One region of the Herbaspirillum sp. RTI4 genome, then DNA from elsewhere that is predicted to be linked to it. Evidence: predicted binding sites of a transcription regulator. Region 1 holds the regulator's gene; each other region holds the start of a gene.

What was found. Region 1 encodes HrcA, which represses chaperone genes, less so after heat shock. Its sites were predicted from a motif close to TTAGCACTCNNNNNNNNNGAGTGCTAA; they were not measured.
Positions count from the first base shown of each region.
Region 2: a site for HrcA is predicted at 6,241-6,267, ahead of RGU70_RS16315 (co-chaperone GroES). Genes of this name have one in related genera too.
Region 3: a site for HrcA is predicted at 4,897-4,923, ahead of rpoH (RNA polymerase sigma factor RpoH). Genes of this name have one in related genera too.

Region 1 is NZ_JAVIWQ010000002.1:111,838-119,799, forward strand. Features, by position in the region: gene recN (DNA repair protein RecN) at 1-898, opposite strand, end outside; gene RGU70_RS00730 (NAD kinase) at 1,009-1,926, opposite strand; gene hrcA (heat-inducible transcriptional repressor HrcA) at 2,209-3,231, shown strand; gene fur (ferric iron uptake transcriptional regulator) at 3,324-3,749, opposite strand; gene RGU70_RS00745 (outer membrane protein assembly factor BamE) at 3,822-4,406, shown strand; gene dapB (4-hydroxy-tetrahydrodipicolinate reductase) at 4,411-5,217, shown strand; gene leuS (leucine--tRNA ligase) at 5,347-7,962, shown strand, end outside.
Region 2 is NZ_JAVIWQ010000002.1:3,662,655-3,670,616, forward strand. Features, by position in the region: gene RGU70_RS16295 (sensor domain-containing diguanylate cyclase) at 1-34, opposite strand, end outside; gene RGU70_RS16300 (methyl-accepting chemotaxis protein) at 167-1,870, opposite strand; gene RGU70_RS16305 (hypothetical protein) at 1,973-3,832, opposite strand; gene RGU70_RS16310 (O-acetylhomoserine aminocarboxypropyltransferase/cysteine synthase family protein) at 4,656-5,945, shown strand; gene RGU70_RS16315 (co-chaperone GroES) at 6,393-6,686, shown strand; gene groL (chaperonin GroEL) at 6,770-7,962, shown strand, end outside.
Region 3 is NZ_JAVIWQ010000002.1:1,098,782-1,106,743, reverse strand. Features, by position in the region: gene RGU70_RS05200 (ParA family protein) at 1-203, opposite strand, end outside; gene RGU70_RS05195 (pitrilysin family protein) at 239-1,609, opposite strand; gene RGU70_RS05190 (hypothetical protein) at 1,680-1,862, opposite strand; gene ftsY (signal recognition particle-docking protein FtsY) at 1,923-2,948, shown strand; gene RGU70_RS05180 (cell division ATP-binding protein FtsE) at 2,976-3,659, shown strand; gene ftsX (permease-like cell division protein FtsX) at 3,656-4,579, shown strand; gene rpoH (RNA polymerase sigma factor RpoH) at 5,014-5,916, shown strand; gene RGU70_RS05165 (SCO family protein) at 6,050-6,652, opposite strand; gene cyoE (heme o synthase) at 6,649-7,545, opposite strand; gene RGU70_RS05155 (COX15/CtaA family protein) at 7,545-7,962, opposite strand, start outside.

The sequences.
Region 1 (7,962 bases):
CGACTGCCTGCAAGCGCTGCGGATCGAGTTCCACGCGGCCGAGGTAATCGTTGAGTGCATATACGGCTTCCTGCAATTGAATCCGCGCCGGTTCCAGTACTTCCAGCACCGGCTTGAGTCCGTCGTCGAGTTCGCTCAGCCGGCTCAGCTTCTGACTCAGCGCGGCGACGCGCGACAACAGCGGCGCTTCAGTCTCGGAAATTTCGTCCAGCGCCTGCTGCGCGCCCTCGATCAGACTAGCGGCGTGCGACAGGCGACTATGCTCGTTGCTGACCTCGACCCACTCGCCCGGTTGAGCGGCCAGCGTGCGCAATTCGCTCACTTGCCATTCCAGCCGTTCGCGCTCCAGCAGCATGCTTTTGGCGTCATTTTCGAATTCTTCGCGCTGCCGCGTCACGGTGCGCCAGGCTTTGTAGGAGGCCGCCAGGGTCCGGGTCTGTTCCAGCAAGCCCGCTTGACTATCGAGCAGCAAGCGTTGCGCATCCGTCTTGAGCAGCGACTGATGTGCGTGCTGACCGTGGATATCGACCAACAGCTCACCCAGTTCGCGCAATTGGGTTGCCGTAGCCGCCACGCCGTTAATGAAGGCACGGGAACGGCCGGCATTGTCGATCACTCGCCGCAGCAACACGCCGCCATCCTCATCGGCAAAATCATGGGCCTGCAACCAGTCGGCAGCGGCACCGGCAGCGCCGAAATCGGCAGTGATATCAGCGCGGGTCGCGCCTTCGCGCACCACGCTGGCGTCGCCGCGACCGCCCAGCGCCAGCGCCAAGGCATCGATCAGGATCGATTTACCGGCGCCGGTTTCGCCGGTCAGTACAGAAAAACCGGCGCTGAATTCCAGCTCAAGGGCATCGACGATGACGAAGTCACGAATGGCTAAGGTACGCAGCATGGGATCTACCATCACAAACAAAAATGAAAAAGGGGAGGCGGCGCAGGGGGCGTCGCCGATGACAGCGGCATAGTGTACGTCAGCGCTGCGTGCGCGTCAGGGACCGCCGCTTAGCGCAGATTCCCTTCGATGGAAGGGTATTCGTTCCAGTGTAGCTTCTGACGCAGGGTGTCGTAATAGCTCCAGCCTTGCGGATGCAGGAAAGTCACCGTGTGCGCCGAACGACGCACGGCAATCCGGTCGCCGAGTTGCAGGCTGGCAAACGATTGCATGTCGAAATTGACGCTGATGTCGCGGCCACCGGCAATTTCGATCACGATTTCGCTGCTGTCAGGCACGATGATCGGCCGGTTCGACAGTGAATGCGGCGCAATCGGCACCAGCGCGATGCCTTGCAGGCGCGGATGCAAAATCGGCCCGCCGCCCGATAAAGCATAGGCCGTGGAGCCGGTGGGCGTGGCCACAATCAAGCCATCGGAACGCTGGTTGTACATGAAGCGGCCATCGACGCTGACGGTCAGTTCGGCCATACCGGCTCCGCTGCCGCGCGACACGACAACATCGTTAAGCGCCAGCGCCTGGAAAATGCTGACACCGTCACGCAATACCGAGGCTTCCAGCAGCGTGCGGGATTCGGACTCGACCTTGCCTTCCAACATTTCGGCCAGCACCGGGATCATGCCTTCAAGGGGAATATCGGTCACGAAACCCAGCCGACCCAGGTTAATCCCGATCAGCGGTACCGAGTAAGGCGCAAGTTGGCGGGCAATACCGAGCATCGTACCGTCGCCGCCGACGACAATGGCAACATCCGCCAGATGGCCGATTTGCGCCGGAGTGGCGGCTTGAAGACCCGCACGCTGAACATGTTGCGCGGTATCGGTTTCAAATAAAACGGTATGGCCGCCTGCTTCCAGGAAATCGGCAATCTCGGTCAGCGATTGCCCGATACCAGCGGCAAGATATTTAGCAACGATGGCAACGGTTTGCGGCAACAGTGTCTCGGCGGGCAATTTAAGCGGCCACATGCGGACTCCATGAAAGAAGGTAGATGAAAGCGGTAGGTGAAATCAGATTGGAGGCAAGTACAACGGTGCGGCGATTAGACCATAGTTTGCGCGCTATCCCAACAGCGATATGCCGCCGCCTGCGATATGACCAGCCCGCCACGCAAAACTATTGCCGCCAGATAAAAATCTGGCATTGAAATGCCGCCGCCTGCGCGACGAATCGCGATTTATCCGCATTTGCTAACAGGCAATGCCATATTCCAGCTAGCACGGAACGCCCCTGATCGTTAGAATATGGCCATGCAACTTGATACCCGCGCACAAACCCTGCTCAAAGCTCTGATCGAGCGCTATATTGCCGATGGCCAACCCGTTGGATCGCGCGCGCTCTCCAAAATTTCGGGGCTGGAATTATCTCCGGCGACCATTCGCAACGTCATGGCCGATCTGGAGGACATGGGATTCGTCGCCAGCCCGCACACTTCGGCTGGGCGGGTACCCACACCGCGCGGCTACCGGATTTTTGTCGACACTTTGCTGACGGTGGGGGTCATCGATGAAAGCGCCCTCGAATCAAAGATGCAAACGCGCCCGGGCGACAACTCCCCGCAAAAGATCATTACCCATGCGGCTCAGGTGCTGTCGTCGCTGTCGCAATTCGCCGGCGTAGTGCTGACGCCGCGTCGCGAATCGGTATTTCGCCAGATCGAATTTCTGCGCCTCTCCGAAAAACGTATTTTGCTGGTCATCGTCAGTCCCAACGGCGATGTGCAAAACCGCCTGCTGCTGACCGACGCCGATTACACGCCCTCGCAGCTGGTACAGGCCGCCAATTACATCAATCAGCATTACGGCGGACTCAGCTTCGATGATGTCCGCGCTCGCCTGCAACATGAATTACGCCTGTTGCGCGACGATATGACGCGCCTGATGCAGGCAGCGGTCGAGGCCGGCAGCGATGCCATGATCGACGATGCCGACGACATGATCATTTCCGGCGAACGCAACCTGTTGAGCGTGGCCGACCTGTCGTCGAACATGACTTCGCTGCGCAAACTGTTTGATATGTTCGAACAGAAAACCGGTCTGATGCAGTTGCTTGACACTTCCAGCAAGGCCACCGGCGTGCAGATTTTCATCGGCGGCGATTCGCAACTGGTGCCGATGGACGACATGAGCATCGTCACCGCCGCCTATGAAGTCAACGGCAAGATCGTCGGAACGCTGGGAGTGATCGGGCCGACGCGCATGGCGTATGAGCGTGTGATTCCGATTGTGGAGATCACCGCCAAACTGCTATCGAATGCCTTGAGTCATCATTGAGTCATCACTGAGTCATCACTGAGGCGACTGCCTCTCTGTGCGGACTGCCGGTGCGCCTGTGCAAATCAAGGGGAGGGGGCGGGAGGGGATAACTACTTTTTCCGGCTCTTGCAATCGAGGCAATGCCCGTACAGCGCCAGCGCATGATCGACGATATCGAAGCCATGGTCCTGCGCAATCTGGATCTGGCGTTTTTCAATTTCTTCGTCATAAAATTCTTCGACCTTGCCGCATTCCAGGCACACCAGATGATCGTGGTGGCTGCCTTCGTTCAGTTCGAACACGGCCTTGCCGGTTTCGAAATGATTGCGCTGCAGGAGGCCTGCCTGCTCGAACTGCGTCAGTACCCGGTAGACAGTCGCCAGACCGACGTCAAGATTATCCCCCAGCAGAATTTTGTAGACGTCTTCGGCGCTCAGATGACGCACTTCGGTGTTTTGGAAAATTTCCAGGATTTTCAAGCGCGGCAGCGTCGCTTTGAGTCCGCTGGCCTTGAGTTCTGAGGGATTGTTAGGCATGTTTTGGTCGCGCTCCGGTTATCTGCTTTATGATATGTCTTTTACCCAAATTGCTCAATCACTGAGATTCTCATGCGCCTGCTGCCCTTCCCTCACGCCACCCGTACCGAAACCGTCCGCCGCACCTTGCGCCGCGCCGTCGCGCTGAGCGCGCTCTGCGCAGGCTTCGCCCTGCTCGCCGGCTGCGCATCGAAATCTGCCTCCGTGGCTGACGCCAGCAATGGCAACGGCGACGCCACCTCCAGCTTGCAAATCGTCAGAAACGGTAGCCTGTTCGGATTTCTGAAGCCGTATCGAGTCGATATTCAGCAAGGCAATTTCGTATCCCAAGAGATGGTCGCGCAGCTACGCCCTGGCATGTCGCGTGATCAGGTGCGCTTTGTAATGGGTACGCCCTTGCAGGTCGACCTGTTCCATGCCAACCGCTGGGATTACGATTTCCGGCTGGCCAAAGGCAATGGCGAACTGATCCAGAGCCGCATTACCGTTTTCTTTAAAGATGAATTGCTGGAACACTACGACGGCGGCACCAACCTGCCGACCGAAGCCGAATATCTGGCGCTGATCGCCGGCTCTCAGGCGGGTGCCGTACCAAGATCGCCTGAGCAACGGCCTGGATCCGGGCCCTCTTCCACGCCCGCACCGGTCGGGAAATAAAAGCATGAGTCAACTGAAAATCGCCGTGGCCGGCGCTTCCGGCCGCATGGGTCGCATGCTCATCGAAGCCATCCAGGAAGCCAGCGATACCGTGCTGACCGGCGCGCTGGACGTTCCCGGCTCATCAAGTCTGGGCAGCGATGCGGCCGCCTTTCTGGGCAGCCCGGCAGGCGTTCTCATCGAATCCGATCTGGCGCGTGGACTGCAAGGCGCGCAAATCCTGATCGACTTCACCCGTCCCGAAGGCACGCTGGAACACCTGCGCTACTGCGCCGAGCACGGCATCAAGATGGTCATCGGCACCACCGGTTTCGATCAGGCTGGCAAGGATGCCATCGCCGCTGCCGCACAAAAAACGGCCATCATGCTCTCGCCTAACATGAGCGTCGGCGTCAACGTCACGCTCAAGTTGCTGGAAATGGCCGCCAAAAGTTTCGCTGAAGGCTATGACATTGAAATCATCGAAGCCCATCATCGCCACAAGATTGATGCGCCCTCCGGCACAGCGCTGAAAATGGGCGAAGTAATTGCCGATGCGCTCGGCCGCAATCTTGACGACGTCGCCGTCTACGCCCGCGAAGGGATCACCGGCGCACGCGACCCCTCCTCCATCGGTTTCGCGGCCATCCGCGGCGGCGACATCGTGGGCGACCACACCGTGCTGTTTGCCGGCATCGGTGAACGCATAGAAATCTCGCACAAATCCTCCAGTCGGGTCACTTACGCACACGGCAGCCTGCGCGCCGCGCGTTTCCTGGCAGACAAATCCAGCGGCCTGTATGACATGCAGGACGTACTGAATCTGAAATAAGCGTCTAAATAACCGCCTGTCGCAGCACGGACAGCTCCTGACCGCCCGCGGCTTGCCCGGGCGTCGCCGTTTCATGGGCGACGAGCCAGTATAATGGCCGGTTTCCACACCACTTTCGCCTCATCCTCCATGCAAGATAAATATCTCCCCGCCGAAGTCGAACACCTCGCGCAGCAACACTGGACCGCCATCGACGCCTACAAGGCCGTCGAACACGCGCAAGACAAGAACGGCCAGCCGAAAAAGAAATTCTTCGCCTGCTCGATGCTGCCGTATCCGTCCGGCAAGCTGCACATGGGGCATGTGCGCAACTACACCATCAACGATGTGATGTATCGCTACATGCGCATGCGGGGTTATAACGTCCTCATGCCGATGGGCTGGGATGCCTTCGGCATGCCGGCGGAAAACGCCGCCATGGCCAACAACGTGCCACCCGCGCAATGGACCTACGCCAACATCGCGGCGATGAAAAAGCAAATGGAGTCCATGGGACTGGCCATCGACTGGTCGCGAGAAATGACCGCCTGCACGCCGGAATACTACCAATGGAACCAGTGGATGTTCCTGAAGATGCTCGAGCGCGGCATCATTTACAAAAAGACCGGCACCGTCAACTGGGATCCGATCGACAAGACCGTCCTGGCTAACGAACAAGTTATTGACGGTCGCGGCTGGCGCTCCGGCGCGCTGATCGAAAAGCGCGAAATCCCGATGTACTACGCCAAGATCACCGACTACGCCGAAGAATTGCTGGCGCACGTCGACAGCAAACTGCCCGGCTGGCCGGAGCGGGTACGTCTGATGCAAGCCAACTGGATCGGCAAATCGACCGGCGTGCGCTTCGCCTTCCCGCATGACATCCAAGAGGACGGCCAGGCCGTCGGCGACGGCAAATTGTGGGTATTCACCACCCGCGCCGATACCGTCATGGGCGTCACTTTTTGCGCCGTCGCACCAGAACATGCGCTGGCCACACTGGCCGCGCGCACCAATCCCGCACTGGCCGCCTTCATCGCCGAATGCAAAACCGGCAGCGTCATCGAAGCCGACATGGCGACGATGGAAAAGAAGGGTATGCCAACCGGTCTGTCCGTCACGCATCCACTGACCGGCCAGCAGGTCGCCGTCTGGGTCGGCAATTACGTCCTCATTACCTATGGCGACGGCGCAGTCATGGGCGTACCGGCGCACGACGAACGCGATTTCCTCTTCGCCAAGAAATACGACTTGCCGATCCGTCAGGTGGTCGATGTCCCCGGCAAAACCTATTCCACCGACGCCTGGCAGGAATGGTATGGCGACAAGGAAAACGGCCGCATCACCGCCTCCGGCAAATACGACGGCATGGATTATCCGACCGCCGTCGCTGCCATCGCCGCCGATCTGGCCGCGCTCAATCTCGGTGAAAAGAAGATTACCTACCGCCTGCGCGACTGGGGCATCTCGCGCCAGCGCTATTGGGGCACGCCTATCCCCATCATCCATTGCCAGGACTGCGGCGACGTCCCGGTGCCGGAAAAAGACCTGCCCGTGATTCTGCCGGAAGACTGCGTGCCTGATGGCAGCGGCAACCCGCTCAACAAGCATGAGCAATTCCTGCACGTCGACTGCCCACGCTGCGGCAAACCGGCGCGACGCGAAACCGACACCATGGACACCTTCGTCGATTCGTCCTGGTATTACATGCGCTACACCTCGCCCGGCAGCTCGCAGTCCATGGTCGATGCCCGCAACGATTACTGGATGCCGATGGATCAGTACATCGGCGGTATCGAACACGCCGTGCTGCATCTGCTGTACGCCCGCTTCTGGACCAAGGTCATGCGCGACTTCGGTCTGGTCAGTTTCGACGAGCCATTCACCAACCTGCTCACGCAAGGCATGGTGCTCAACGAAACCTATTACCGCGAAGAAAGCAACGGCAAAAAAATCTGGTTTAACCCGGCCGACATCGAACTGAGTTTCGACGACAAGGGCCGTCCGCTGACCGCGCTGCTGAAATCCGACGGCCAGCCAGTGCATATTGGCGGCACGGAGAAAATGTCGAAGTCGAAAAACAACGGCATCGACCCGCAAGCGCAAATCGACCAGTACGGTGCCGATACTGCCCGCCTGTTCACCATGTTTGCCTCGCCGCCGGAACAAACGCTGGAATGGTCGGGGGCCGGCGTCGAAGGCGCGCACCGCTTCCTGCGCCGGGTATGGGCGTTTTCCCACGCGCATGCCGCCCGCATCGCTGGCGCTGACGCGCTCGATCGCAGCAAACTGAACGACGCGCAAAAATCGCTGCGTCGCGACGTGCACCGCATCCTGCAACAAGCCGACCACGATTTGCAGCGCATCCAGTACAACACCGTGGTCTCCGCCACGATGAAAATGCTCAACACGCTGGAAGCCGCCAAACTGGACGACACCCCGGTATCGAACGCGTTGCTGGCGGAATCGCTGTCGATTTTCTTGCGCCTGCTCAATCCGATTGCGCCGCACATCACCCATGTGCTGTGGCAGGAACTCGGTTTCGGCCTGCGCTCCGGCGACCTGCTGGACGCCGACTGGCCGCAAGTTGACCCCTCCGCGCTGGAACAAAGCGAAATCGACATGATGATTCAGGTCAACGGTAAACTGCGCGGCAGCATCACCGTCGCCAGCAGCGCCGACAAAGCGGCCATTGAAGCAGCGGCGCTGGCCAGCGACTGCGTACTGAAATTTCTTAGCGGCCCGCCGAAGAAAGTCATCGTCGTC
Region 2 (7,962 bases), 3.6 Mb from region 1:
AGAACAGTGGTAATTTCTGCGGTTTACGGCGCATTGAATTTGCCCGATGAATGAAGGAGGGACAACTTGGCCTGCCATGATAATTTCAACCATCTAGACGCAGTGCAAGAACGATACCGTACTTGCACTGCGTCCGCATCGGCTCCCCGAATGTGGATGCGTCGTCTTAAAATTGCTCCCAATTTCCCTCCCCATCGTGTTTGACGGTATGCGCAACCGCCATCGGTTTCTTGCTCGCTTGCGGCGCTGTAGCAGGGCGCGCTGGTTTTTTCGGCATGACGGCGGTGGCGGGCATTGCTTTTTTAGGTGCGGCAGGCGGCTGTAAAAGCGCGTCATCGAGCTTGAATACGCTGACGGTCTCTGCCAGTTTTCCCGCTTGCTCCTGCAAGGATTGCGCAGCGGCTGCGGCCTCTTCCACCAGCCCTGCATTCTGTTGCATCGTCGCATCCATTTGGGCAATCGCGATGTTGACCTGACCGAAACCTTCGCTCTGCTCGTTGCTGGCGGTGCTGATTTCGCCCACGATATCGGTCACATGCTTAACGCTGTCGACAATTTCCCTCATCATCGTTCCCGCCTGCGACACCAGCTCACTACCGGTGACGACTTTTTCCACGGAATCGTTAATCAATACTTTGATTTCCTTTGCTGCAGCCGCAGACCGGGCCGCGAGGCTGCGTACTTCCGAGGCCACCACCGCAAATCCCCGTCCCTGTTCGCCGGCACGCGCTGCTTCAACGGCAGCGTTGAGCGCCAGAATATTGGTCTGGAAGGCAATGCCGTCAATCACGCTAATGATGTCGACAATTTTTTTGGATGATGCGTCAATCGAACTCATCGTGTCGATCACTTGCCCCACCAGTGAGCCGCCCTGCGAAGCCAGCGTCGAGGCCGAAATCGCACGCTGGTTGGCCAGCTTTGCGTTGTCTGCATTTTGCTTGACGGTCGCGGTCAGCTCTTCGATGGCGGAGACGGTTTGCTCCAGCGAACTGGCTTGCTGCTCGGTGCGTGAGGAAAGGTCGAGATTACCCGCCGCGATCTGCCCGGAGGCGGTGGCGATCATATCGGTGCCGATACGCACCCGGCTGACAATTCTTTGCAGGTTGTCATTCATTTTTTTCAACACGGTCAGCAACTCGCCGGCCCCATCGCCGTTGCTGGTATCAATGCGGCTGCTCAGATTGCCGTCGGTAATGGTCTGGGCAATCAGGACCGCATGCGCCATCGGCTTAGTGACCGAGGTTGTGATGAAGTAAGCAAGAACGAAGGCAATCAGGCAGGCAAGGATGGCGATGGCTATCGTGATAATCACGGCGTCCTTATAAAGACTATGCGCTTCCTCCCCTGCCAGTTTCATTTGCTCCTCCTGGTAAATCACCAGTTTTTTCAAGGCGGCTAAAAGCACCCCCTGTGTTTTGTAACCGTCGCCGTACAAGGCCGCTGCGGCTTCGGGTTTTTTACCTTCCATCGCTAAACGAATTACCTCCCTACTGTAATTAATGAAGGGGATGCGGGCATTTTCGACGTCGGTGGTCAGCTGTTTTTCCACGTCGTTGCGGACCAGTTTCGTCATCATTGCAAGCTTTACGCTTACCGCCTCCGTATCCGCTTCCTCTTGAGCCTTGTTGCTAGCCAATGCCTTAGGGTCCGTAAGCAGGACCAGGTTGCGGATGATGCGCGCCTTATCCATGATCAGATACGACACCTCTTCGGCTGCTTGCGCCTTGGGATAGATAGCGGAAGTAATTTCTACCTCGCTACTATTGAGCTGCCCGAGACGGTTGAGAGAAACGAAGGCGATGATCAACATCAGCACCACCATGATTCCAAACCCCAGACCAAGCCGTACTCCTGGTTTCATATTGCTCATTTGCACCACCTCATTAGGTTATATAAAAGTACAAGTACAGCTTTGCTGCGTTCAGAAATCCTTTTCCGGTACATCCATCTCAAGTAACTGTGCGGCACAATTTCAGGGGGGTACTTCAGCGCCTGAGCTTGCTTCGCTCATCCCGCTTCGCCCGCGCTTGTCGGCCTCTTTTGCCGGTCCGACGGACTCCATCGCCACCGCAACCGCACCCACCAAAGCCTCCAATACCGCCAGCCAATGCGTATCGCTGCCGGCCTCCCTGACCGCGCCCAACAACAGCACTGCGCCTATCGTTTCCGCCTGTCGGTTTTTCAGCGCGATCGCTGTCAGTCCGTATTGCTCTTCGGCAAGATGCGCCGGCATGCTGCCCAGCCAGCCGGAGTACGGCCCCTCCGCGAAGCGCACTACGCTGGTTTGCGTCGCGCCGCTAAGCAGGCATTGGCACACAGGGTTGTCGGCATTGGCGGGCAAGCGCACATCCAGCTCCTGCGGCAACACTGGCGTGCCGTCCTGCTGCCACTGCATGGTCTGCGGCTGGGCAATGCGACGTTCACTATCGAACAGATAAAGCATGCCCACTTCTGCCTGTGCGAGAGAAACGGTTTCCGCCACTAGCCGTTCCAGCAAGCGATCGACATCCTGCTCCGTTGCCCACGCGCTTGACAGGCCGATGACATGCATCAGGGTGGAGCGGGTTTCCGCCATTGCCCGGAACAGGGTGTCAATTTCACGTATCGGCGACCGGCTCCTGTGCCGCTGGCTGAAATCGAAATGCAGAATCGCCTTCGCTTCCTGCGCCAGTCGCCGCAGCGGTCGCGCTACATACCAGCCAACGATGCTGATCACCGGAACCATCAACAGAAGCAGTAACGCAATGATGATTGGCGCGCCGTACCGTGGCATTGAGGCATCGCTCAGTAATTCACCATCGGGAATGGAGATCGCCAGAAACACCGGAACGCCTTTGAAATCGACCGGCACGATCCGGGCAGACCAGGGATCACCATTGATGTTGATGGGGATGGGCGTATTGAAATGTCCCTTGCGGATGTTATCGGCGAACACCGGGAATTTTTGCTCCCCTAGACGGGCCAGAATGGCGGGGGGAATTTGCTGCAAGCCTTCTCGCGGCATGTCCTTCATGCCCGGGGTGTAATACGCCAGTACGCCGGCATTCTTGTCAATCAGCACCAGCTCGGCGGAAGGCGATACCTTTAACAGACTCAGGGCGGTGGAAAGATTGGAGAGCGGCATGTCGGCGGCCACCACGCTTCCCATGCTGCTGCGTTGCGCGATGGTGATGCCGATGAGACGCGAGCTGGCGAATACATAGGGATCGGTGCGCACGGAGCGCGCGGAAGCCAGCGCGTCTTTGTACCAGCCGCGCTTGCGCGGATCAAAGTCGAAGCCCGGACGCACGATGGTTTGTAGCGTTTTCAAATCCTCTCCAAGAAAAACGAACTCGACATAGCGTCTGGCGTCGGCATCGATTTTGATGCTTTCCACCATGAAAGCCGCCTGCGCCGGAATACGCAAACCCAGGATGGACGCCATGCTCCGGCGCAAATGACGCACCATGAAATAGTCGCCATTGGCATAGCCGACATAAAACCCCGACAGCGCGGCGTTGCTCCGCATGACTTCCGCTACGGCGGGAACATCGTCCATCCGCGCAGCAACCGTCATGTCTTTTGCCAATTGCTGCCGCGCCACCAAGCCAACCGCTTGCTCGACCGGCGTATGCAAAGCGGATATATGCAGGGCCATTTCGCGCCCGATGCGCTCAAAGGCGACCGCTGATGCCTTGCTGTCCATCTGCTTCCTGTGCTGTTCGTTCATCCCCCACAGCAAACCACCGGCCAGCACCAACATGAGCGCAAGCAGCGTCGATAGCATCAGCAGCAGAGAAATTCCGCCGGATTTTTCTTTGAATGGAGGCTTGACTGAATTTCTCTGATGCAAGATATCCGCTCCTCACCTGCTGAAAATCGCTGAAGCACAGGGATACGTTTACATGAACATCTGACAATAATAATTCGTCGTCACTACATAACATCAAGGCACTATTATTTATTTTTAATCAACATATTTAAATAATAATATTTCCTGCAATCCATACAAATGTACGAAATCAGATGTATGTAAATTGCATTTTTGCAATTTACATACCTTTATTTAAATCACTGACTTTTATAATTACATCCCTTTTAAAAGCCTGCAAATCGACATTTACGCCCATCCATCAGGAAAGAAAACATTGCCGCTCGCCACAAAAAACACGCGCATGTTTGAATATATATTTTGAATATATAAGGAGGTGTATTTCCTTGAATTTTATTGTAATTTATTTTAGAAGCGGATAACAATTATTTTGCATTATGTTTACATATCCAAAGAGAAACAAAATAAGGAATAAAATAAATACGTCGAACTAAGTTACCAATATAAAATATATTTATTTATGAAAATATTATTTATAACAATAAAAAATTAATTATTATTTTAATAGTGCAACTGAACAGTGCGGCTAATTAAGTTTCCATTTCAATGTGAATTCCCCCTTTGCGTGGCAATCCTCTCTTAAAAAAGGCAGATTTGACAGCCAATTACGATAACCGTCTGAATCCAGTTGGCTAAAAAAGGAGAGGCTTACCACGACGAGGAAACGGCGCTGCGTCCGGCGGATAAAAAATCGGATATGGATATGCGAAATCATTCGTTCGCCGTGCCTTGATGGCTCGTTAGAGTCTTCAGGCTCTCATCCTCTTCATCGCCGAAAGATCCCATGACACAAGTCCCTCAATGGAAGTTCGAAACGCTGTCCGTGCATGCCGGCTACTCGCCTGACCCCACCACCCGAGCGGCGGCGGTGCCTATTTATCAGACGGTCGCTTTTGCTTTCGACGATACCCAGCATGGCGCCGATTTGTTTGACCTGAAGGTGCAGGGGAATATCTATTCGCGCATCATGAATCCGACCCAGGATGTGCTGGAGAAACGCGTTGCCGCCCTCGAAGGCGGTATTGCGGCGCTGGCCGTGGCATCAGGCCAGGCCGCAGTCACCTATGCCATCCAGACCATCGCTGAGGCGGGTGACAACATTGTGTCTGCTTCCACGCTGTATGGCGGTACCTATAATCTGTTCGCGCATACGCTGCCGCAGTTCGGCATTGAAACGCGCTTTGCCGATCCGCGCGATCCCGGCTCCTTTGAACAGTACATTGACGCGCGCACCAAGGCGGTCTTCATCGAGTCGATCGGCAATCCGCTTGGCAATATCACCGACATTGCCGCTATCGCCGAGATCGCCCATCGCAACGGGGTGCCGCTGATCGTGGATAACACCGTTGCCACGCCTTACCTGCTCAGACCGATCGAACATGGCGCCGACATCGTGGTGCACTCGCTGACCAAATATCTGGGCGGCCACGGTACCAGTCTGGGCGGCGCGATTGTCGACTCGGGTAAATTCCCGTGGGCAAAGCACAAGGAGCGCTTCAAGCGACTCAACGAACCGGATGTGAGCTATCACGGCGTGATTTACACCGAAGCGCTGGGAGAGGCCGCGTACATCGGCCGCGCGCGCGTGGTGCCTTTGCGCAATACGGGCGCGGCGCTTTCGCCGTTCAACAGTTTTCTGATCCTGCAAGGTATCGAGACCCTGGCGTTGCGTCTGGACAGGATCACTTCCAATGCGCTGTTGGTTGCGCAGTATTTAAAAAAGCACGCAAAAGTGAAGTGGGTCAACTATGCCGGTCTGGAAGATCATCCCGACCATGCTTTGGCTAAAAAATATTTCAACGGCAAAGCGTCCGGCATTCTGACTTTCGGGGTGCAGGGCGGCCTGACCGGGGGTGCCAAGTTCCAGGATGCGCTGAAGCTGTTTACGCGACTGGTCAATATCGGCGACGCCAAATCGCTGGCGACACATCCGGCGACAACCACGCACCGTCAGTTGTCGCCTGCCGAACTGGCCAAGGCAGGTGTCACGGAAGACACTGTGCGCCTGTCCATCGGTATTGAGCATATCGACGACCTGATCGCCGATCTGGAGCAGGCACTCAGCGCAGTCTGATCCCGCGCGACATGCGTCTTTGAGGGCGCATGTCACAACATACCCCCGCTTTCCCGCACCCAGACAGCTTGTTTTTACGCTGTGGTGTATTACCACTTCCCACGATGAATGGATTTTGCCAGCGCGTATTGCCTGCGCGGTTAAAGATCGCAGGCTCAGTGCAAGCGGCCCTGTCGGGCCTCTGCGCGGGGGTAAGCACACCCTGCGCCGCGCCCATGCGCCAGTATGCCGCTCGACACATCATTTGCCGGCAACAAAAAACGCCTCTTGAAAAAGCGGACTAGCACCCATATACTTAGCACTCGTCCAGGAGGAGTGCTAACAAATCCGCCCGGCCAAACAGCTTTTCGTGCGGCGCCTTGCTATTTTTTGTTGCTGTTTCGTCAAGTTCCATTTGCAGCACGTCGCCGCAAAACCATTTTTTTCATTCTTACTGAAGGAGCTTTTATGACTCTTCGTCCTTTGCACGATCGCGTGATCGTCAAGCGTCTCGACCAGGAAACAACCACTAAGTCCGGCATCATCCTCACCGATGCGGCAGCAGAAAAGCCAGATCAGGGCGAAATCAAGGCAGTTGGCGATGGCAAGATCCTCGACGACGGTAAAGTCCGTCCGATGGCAGTCAAGGTCGGCGACCGCGTGCTGTTCGGCAAATATTCCGGCCAGGCTGTGAAGATCGACGGCGAAGAATTGCTGGTCATGCGCGAAGAAGACTTGTTCGCTGTGGTCGAAACCAAGTAATTCAATTGGATAGCAGAGGGTCGGATTGATCCTTTTTGCTTCTTCCTTTTTGTTTCTTACATCGTATTTCTGGAGAATAAAACATGGCTGCAAAGCAAGTAATTTTTGGCGACGACGCACGTGCGAAGATCGTCAATGGCGTCAACATCCTGGCAAACGCAGTTAAAGTGACATTGGGCCCTAAGGGTCGTAACGTCGTGCTCGAACGTAGCTTCGGCGCACCGACCGTCACCAAGGACGGCGTTTCCGTCGCCAAGGAAATTGAACTGAAAGACCGTCTGGAAAACATGGGCGCGCAGCTCGTGAAAGAAGTCGCTTCCAAGACTTCCGACAACGCCGGTGACGGTACCACTACAGCAACCGTGCTGGCACAAGCCATCGTTCGCGAAGGCTTCAAGTATGTTGCCGCCGGTTTCAACCCGACCGACCTCAAGCGCGGCATCGACAAGGCTGTTACCGCCATCGTTGCTGAAGTCAAGCTGCTGTCCAAGCCAACAACGACTAACAAAGAAATCGCCCAGGTCGGTTCGATTTCTGCCAACTCCGATGCAGACATCGGCGACATCATTGCCCGCGCAATGGACAAAGTCGGCAAAGAAGGCGTCATCACTGTCGAAGACGGTAAGTCGCTGGCCAATGAACTGGACATCGTCGAAGGTATGCAATTCGACCGCGGCTACCTGTCGCCTTACTTCATCAACAATCAGGAAAAACAGATCGTTGCTCTGGAAAATCCGTTCATCCTGCTGTTCGACAAAAAAATCTCCAACATCCGTGACCTGCTCCCGGTGCTGGAACAAGTCGCCAAGTCCGGCCGCCCTCTGCTGATCATTGCAGAAGACGTCGAAGGCGAAGCACTGGCCACTCTGGTCGTCAACAACATCCGCGGCATCCTGAAGACTGCTGCAGTCAAGGCGCCTGGTTTTGGTGATCGTCGCAAGGCAATGCTGGAAGACATCGCAATCCTGACCGGCGGTCAAGTGATTGCAGAAGAAGTCGGCCTGACACTGGAAAAAGCCACTCTGGCTGAACTGGGTCAAGCAGCACGTATCGAAATCGGTAAAGAAAACACCACCATCATTGATGGCGCTGGTGAAAGCATCAACATCGAAGCACGCGTCAAGCAAATCCGCGCGCAAATCGAAGAAGCGACTTCCGACTACGACCGTGAAAAACTGCAAGAACGCGTTGCCAAGCTGGCCGGCGGCGTTGCGCTGATCCGCGTCGGTGCTGCTACCGAAGTCGAAATGAAAGAAAAGAAAGCCCGCGTTGAAGA
Region 3 (7,962 bases), 990 kb from region 1:
ATATGGTCGGAACGGATATCCCAGGTGACGATAGGCGGTGCCTCGGCGGGCCTGAGATTGAGCCAGGCAAGCGCCGATTGCTGGCGGTCGATGTCGCCCAGCAGAACCGCGTGGCCGCAAGCGGCGTAATAACCGGCCAGATTGGTCGCCAGCGTGCTTTTTCCGACACCGCCCTTGGGGTTGGCTACGATGATCACAGGCATACGTCCTCCGTTAGGATAAGAGTGGCAAGGTGCGATTAATGCAGCAGCGCTGGCGGAGGCGGTGCTTGCCGTCCGTTCAGCGGTAATGGTTGCAGGGTCACGACCGTCAACCCGTCGTCGCCGAAATATTTTTGCGCCGCCGCTTGCACCTGTTGCGCTGTGACGTCGCGGATGCGTTCGATGATGCGGTCAAGCTGGCGGTAGGAAATACCGGCCGATTCCAGCCCGCCGATTTCCATCGCCCGGGCAAATACCGAGTCCCTGCCGTAGATGCGGGAGGCGATCAATTGGGTCTTGATGCGCTGCAATTCCGCCGGTTCTACGCCTTGCGTGGCGATACGTGTGACTTCGGCGCGCAGTGCGGTTTCGAGCTGACTGGTGCTGACACCGGCGACCGGTGCGCCTTCCAGCACGAACAGTGCCGGTCCGCGTGCGGTGTATTCATCGTAACCGCTGCCGGCGCTGTTGGCGATCTTGTCGCCACGCACTAAGCGGGCTTTCAGGCGCGCATTGTCGTAGCCGTCCAGCACTGCCGACAAGACGGAAAGCGCGAAGACGTCATCGTCTTTTTCGACATCGCGCAGCACCGGCGCTTTGAAGGCCAGAATCACGAAGGGATTTTCCGCCGAGGCCTTGACCGTGGTGCGCCGGATGCCGCGCTGCTCAGGCTCATTCTGCGGTTTGCGCACAGGTAATTTTTTAGCGGCAATCGCGCCGAAATAGCGCTGGGCCAGCACCCGTACTTGTTCCGCATTGACGTCGCCGGCGATCACCAGCGTGGCATTGTTCGGCGCATACCAGCTGCGGTACCAGGTTTGCACGTCGCTCAGCGTCAAGTGCTCCAGATCATCCATCCAGCCGATGACCGGGTGGTGATAAGGATGGGCGGTGAACGCGGCGGCCTGCAGCGCTTCGATCGCCATGCCTTGCGGCTGATCGTCGGTGCGCCAGCGCCGCTCTTCCATCACAACCCGGATTTCACTGGCAAATTCGTGTTGATTGAATTGCAAGTTGCTCATGCGGTCGGCTTCCAGCGCCATGACGGACGCCAGCTTGGATTGATCGACCCGCTGAAAGTAAACCGTGGCGTCCTTGCTGGTGAAAGCGTTCTGACTGCCGCCCATGCGAGCGACCAGGCGGCTGAAATCGCCGGTCGGATGCCGTTTGGTGGCCTTGAACATCATGTGTTCCAGCGCATGCGACAGACCGGTGCGGCCGTTGACTTCGTCAATTGCTCCGACCTTGTACCAGAGCATCTGGGTGACGGCAGGTGTGCGGTGGTCTTCCAGCACAATCACTTTCATGCCGTTCGACAACATGAATTCATGTGTCGGCGCGGCATGTGCGGCCATTAGCGGAGCGAGCAAACAGGCACTCAAGATACTGCGGAGGATGTTCAATTTCATGGGCATGGCTCTGATAGAATGCGGGATTGCGCTACTTTACACTGCGCACTGCTGTTTGCTGTGCGCGGCCCTACGGGAAACCGGCGCTGTGATCGACTGCTTCGTTGACTGGCTCGCCTGTTATTGCCGGCGACGGCATGATCACCACATCGAATGCAAGTTCGGCCGCCTCTGCTGCCTCTGCCACCTCGACAGCTGCCATGTCATCGTTCTGCGTGGCGGGTCTTGGTTGCACGGGATTGTACCTGCTCATTGCACCGGCCTGCGTTTGCCGGGGCCCGATTGCTAACCGGTTTATTTCACACTATCGCCGATGTTTAGTTTTTTCAAGAAAAAACCCCCTGTTGACACCCCCTCCAACCCGGATCTAGCCGTAACCACGTCTGAGCCCATTCCCGCGCCGACCTCTGCCCCTGCACCCGATGTCGTGACGCCCGAGCAAAAACGTTCATGGGTGACCCGCCTCAAATCCGGTCTGGCGAAAACTTCCGGCAATCTGACCACGCTGTTTACCGGCACCCGGATTGACGATGCCCTGTTTGAAGAACTGGAATCGGCTTTGCTGGTGTCCGATGCAGGCATCGATGCGACCGGCGATCTGCTGGCCGCATTGCGCGTCAAGGTGCGTGATGAAAAACTGACGCAGCCAGAGCAGGTCAAAACGGCGTTGCGCACACTGTTGCTCGAATTATTGATGCCGCTGCAAAAACCGCTGGTGCTGGAACAACACCGGCCGTTGGTCATGATGATTGCCGGCGTCAATGGCGCGGGCAAGACGACCTCCATCGGCAAACTGGCCAAGCATTTGCAGGCGCATGGGCAATCGGTGCTGCTGGCCGCAGGCGACACCTTCCGCGCCGCTGCGCGCGAACAGCTGACCATCTGGGGCGAGCGTAACAATGTCGCGGTAATCGCCCAGGAATCGGGCGATCCGGCGGCGGTGGCCTTCGATGCCGTGCATTCGGCGCAGGCACGCGGCACGCATGTGGTGATGATCGATACCGCCGGTCGCTTGCCGACCCAGTTACATCTGATGGAAGAATTGAAAAAAATCAAACGCGTGATCGGCAAGGGACTGGATGGCGCGCCGCACGAAATTCTGCTCGTGATCGATGGCAATACCGGTCAGAACGCGCTGGCGCAGGTCAAGGCTTTCGATGACGCTCTCGGCCTGACCGGACTGATCATTACCAAGCTCGACGGCACTGCAAAAGGCGGCGTGCTGGCGGCGATTGCCCGGGCGCGGCCGATTCCGCTGTATTTCATCGGTGTCGGTGAAGCCATCGAAGACTTACAGCCGTTCAATGCCGCCGACTTTGTCGATGCGCTGCTCAATTGAACCCGGTGAAAATCAGGACTATCCCCCATGATTGAATTTGCCGCCGTCTCCAAACGCTATGCCGCAGACGTGTTTGCGCTGAGCGACGTCACGCTGTCGATCGCCCGCGGCGAGCTGGTGTTTCTGGCCGGGCCCTCTGGGGCGGGGAAATCGACTCTGCTCAAGATGATTGCGGCAATTGAGCGCCCTAGCAGCGGACAGTTAACCGTCAATGGCCAAAGCATCAACGCACTGAAACCTTCCGGCCTGCCCTATCTGCGCCGCAAGCTGGGTTTGATATTGCAGCAGCAACGGCTGCTGCCTGATCGCGATATTTTGCATAATGTGATGCTGCCGCTGATCGTGACCGGCGCTTCGCGCAGTGAGGCCGAAAAACGCGCTTGCGCTGCGCTCGACCGGGTCGGCTTGCTTGATCTGGCGTTGGCACCGCCGCTCACCTTGTCCGGCGGCGAGCAACAACGTGCGGCCATTGCCCGCGCCATCGTCAACCGGCCGCAAATCATTCTGGCCGATGAGCCGACGGCCAATCTGGATCGGGAAAATGCCGATAAAGTCCTCGATGCGATTAAATCGTTCCATGTTGCCGGCGTGACTTGCCTGATTTCAACGCATGACGAGTACACCCTGGCCGGGGCTGAGCGCATCGTTTATCTGGACCGTGGTCAGGTCGTTGACGGCTGGCATGGTCAGCCTGTGCAGGGGACGCCATGAATTGGCTGAGACAACATGCGTTTGCGCTCAGTGATGCCTTCGGTCACTTGTCGCGCGCGCCGGGTAATTTTTTCCTTAACGTACTGGTGGTCGCGATTGCGCTGGCCTTGCCCTGTGCCGGACTGACTTTGCTGGAAAATATCCGTCCGGTATCCGAACAGTTATCGGTCGAACCTGAGCTTAGCGTGTTTCTCAAGATGGATGCGCCCCGCTCCGCTGCGCTGGCGATGGCCGGGCAGATTGACGAACTGCTGCAACACAACGACATGCTCGGCAGCGCAGAATTCATCCCGCGCGAAAAAGCCTTCGACGCGCTCAAGAAAAAAACCGGCCTCAGTAGCGTTCTGACGACGCTGGGCGGCAATCCCTTGCCGGATAGCTATGTGGTGCGGCTGACCGGTTTGCGTAATGCGATGGATGCCGCCCGCGTCGATCTGATTGCCGATCAATTGCAAGCCTTGCCACATATTGATTCCGTACAAATCGATTCGGCATGGGTCAAGCGGCTGGCGGCTCTGCTGCGGATTTTGCGGATGCTGCTGCTGTTTCTGGGCGGTACGCTGAGTCTGGCGGTGGTCGCCGTGGTTTTCAATACGATCCGTATGCAAGTTTTGACGCAATACGAAGAAATCGAAGTCTCGCGTCTGCTCGGTGCCACCGATGCCTTTATCCATAGACCGTTTTACTATACCGGCGCCCTGCTGGGACTCGCCGCTGGCGTCCTCGGGCTGGGTGCCGTGGCGCTGAGTTTGCTGCCGCTGAATCAGACGATTGCTGAGTTTGCTTATTTGTATGGCTCCGAATTCCGCCTGGCCCCGCTGAGTCTGTGGCCATCTCTTGGCCTGTTGGCTGTCAGCGCTTTGCTCGGGCTACTAGGTGCAATGCTGTCAGTGCGACGGCATTTGCGCCGTCTTCAGTAGAAAATGGGGCGATAAACCCCGACAAACCCCTCTAATCACACTTTGTTACAGAAATCAGGACGATACAAGCAACTTTGAGTGGCAATATGTACTCTTACGCTCTGTTTTGTCACTCGCCGTGGTCAATTGTGGCAATTATTCATGTCTGCACCTCCCAGGGTCCTCTGAATTAGTGGCGCAAGCTTAGTAAGAACGCCGCCCCACTCGAGCACAACGGACAACCGACCCTGAGCTTGCGCCGAGCACTGGCTTCCTCTGATATTTGTTGGCAGCGCTCGAAGATATAGTCCGCCTATCGCGCCCTTCGCAAATTCCGATTAGCACTCGCCGTGTACGAGTGCTAAAATATTTGCACAGCATTTCCATTTCAATGGAATTTGTTTTTTCTCCGCTGATCGGCATACCCCCTAAGCGGATGAATTTAAAGGAGAATTATGAAAGCAGCGTCCGCACAAACAGTGCCCGTTACTATTGAAAATAATGCATTGGCCTTAGGCTTCACAGGAAGCCTGGGCAATATTGATGCCTATATCTCTGCCGTCAATCGCCTGCCCATGCTCACGCAAGAAGAAGAAATCTCTCTTGCGCGCAGCCTCAGTGAGCAAAACGACCTTGCCGCCGCACAAAAATTAGTGCTCTCGCATTTGCGCCTGGTGGTGTCGATCGCGCGCGGTTATCTCGGTTACGGCTTGCCCCATGCCGATTTGATACAGGAAGGCAATATCGGCCTGATGAAAGCCGTCAAGCGTTTCGATCCGAATCAGGGGGTACGGCTGGTGTCGTACGCCATGCACTGGATCAAAGCGGAAATGCACGAATATATTTTGAAGAACTGGCGCTTGGTTAAAGTCGCCACAACCAAGGCGCAGCGCAAACTGTTTTTCAATTTGCGCAGCCACAAGACTGGCCTGGAAACCATGACACCGGCGCAAGTCGATGCCTTGGCAAGCATGCTCAAGGTCAAGCCCGAAGAAGTGATCGAAATGGAAATGCGTCTGTCGGGCCGGGATGTCGCACTGGAAGCCCCTACCGACAGTGGCGACGACGATAAATTCGCGCCGATTGCCTATCTCTCATCGGATACCACTGAGCCGACCAAAATCCTTGAGGCGAAGCAGTACGACCGCCTTCAATCGGAAGGACTCGAAGATGCCCTGGGTAAGCTGGATGCCCGCTCACGCCGTATCGTCGAGGCGCGCTGGCTGGCTAACGATGACGGCTCAGGAGCAACGCTGCATGAGCTGGCAGAGGAATTCGGCGTATCGGCCGAACGCATACGACAAATTGAAGTGGTCGCACTGAAGAAGATGAAGGGCGCATTGCAGGCTTATGCCTAAACTGCAATGTCGAAAAGCCTAGCCACGATCACCATCGAGGCTGGCCCTCCCAATAAAAAAGCGCCGATCTGATCAGATCGGCGCTTTTTTAACATCATAAATACACATGCTGAAAACCTGTCACACCAAGCAATCAGGAAAGTAGCAATTTCAAGTCATGTACCAGAGCAGCAGTCCCCTCGCCATGACGCACAAACAAGCGCAAGTGTCCTTGGGTGTCGAAGACATAACTACCAGCCGTATGATCCATCGTATAGCTTCCGGGCGTTTTCCCTGGCACTTTCTGATAAAACACCTTGAATTCCTTCGCTACCGCAGCGGTCTGGGTCATATCTCCGCGCAGCCCCAGGAAACGCGGATCGAACGCTGGCACATATTGCGCCAGCAAGGCCTGCGTATCGCGCTCCGGATCAATGGTCACGAATAAGACCTGCATCCGATCCGCCTGCGGCCCAAGTTCTTTCATCACGTTAGCCAGCTCGACCATCGTTGTCGGGCAGACGTCTGGACACTGGGTATAGCCGAAGAAAATCAGAACAGCCTTGCCTTTGAAGTCAGCCAGCGTGCGCGCTTTACCGGTGTGGTCAGTCAAGGCGAAATCACGCGCATAAGCAAGTCCGGTGACATCGGTATTACTGAACTTAGCGCCGGAGGCCTCACCGTCTTTTTGGCTGCACGCACCCAGAGCCAACAGCGCAACTAACATCAGGGAAAAGATAGAAAAGCGTTTAATCATAGTAGGCGAAATAAGAAGTAGTGATCGACCAGCAAGGCCGCAAACAGCAAAGACAAATAAATGATGGAGTAAGCGAAAGTGCGGCGCGCAATCAAATCCGTATAGTGACGGTAAATCTGCCACGCATACCAGAGAAAAACGATACCCAGCACGCTGGCGCTCACCAGGTAAATCAAGCCACTCATGCCGACGGCAAACGGCAGCATCGTTGTCGCCACCAGCGCAATCGTGTAGAGCCAGATATGGAACTGCGTCAATTGCATGCCGTGGGTAATCGGCAGCATGGGCAAACCGGACTTGGCGTAATCATCGCGCCGATACATCGCCAGCGCCCAGAAATGCGGCGGCGTCCACATGAAGATAATGAGTACCAGAATCCACGCCTGCATAGGCACGTCGTTGGCAATCGCCGCCCAGCCGAGCGCAGGCGGCATAGCGCCGGACAGTCCACCGATGACGATATTCTGCGGCGTCGCCGGCTTCAGGATGATGGTGTAGATGACGGCATAACCAACGAAAGTGGCGAGTGTCAGCCACATGGTCAAGGGATTGACCAGCGCATACAGTATCCACATGCCCAAACCGCCGATGACGCTGGAAAATATCAGCGTCTGGTGGACGGTAATTTCACCGAGCGCCATCGGCCGCCGCGCAGTACGCGCCATGCGCGAATCGATTTCCCGCTCGACCAGACAATTGACGGCAAAGGCCGCGCCGGCAAGCAGCCAGATCCCTGCCGTCGCAAACAAGACAGTGCGCCACCCCGGTAAATCGGGCGTTGCCAGGAACATACCGATGACGGCGCAAAATACCGCCAGCTGCGTCACGCGCGGCTTGGTCAGCGCCCAGTATTGGGCAATACGATTAGGAACAGGGACAGTCAAAGTGGTCATCAGGTTGATTCCGGGCGGGACCGGACGGAGGCGGAGGCCGATAGGCCATCTTCTGTAAAAACGGTAGGGGCAATACCGACGGCGAGCGGCGCATATCTGGCCTTGTAGTTTAGCATGACCAGCAGCAGCAGCAGCGCCGCCGCCCCGCCGTTATGCAAGACGGCAATCGCCAGCGGCCAGCTGAGAAAAATCGTTGCCAATCCGGTCGTCAGTTGTAGGGCAATGACAAACAATAAACCTTGCCCGGTCCTGCGCAAACCGGGTTCACGCAAGGCGGCCCGGGCGACCCAGACGATGACCGCAATGACCACGAATGCGAACGTCCGGTGCACCCAATGAATGGCAGTCAGTGCCGGAAACGGCAGGTAGTCGCCATTGGCCGTTTTTCCCAGATGTCGCCACAGGGTAAATCCGTTT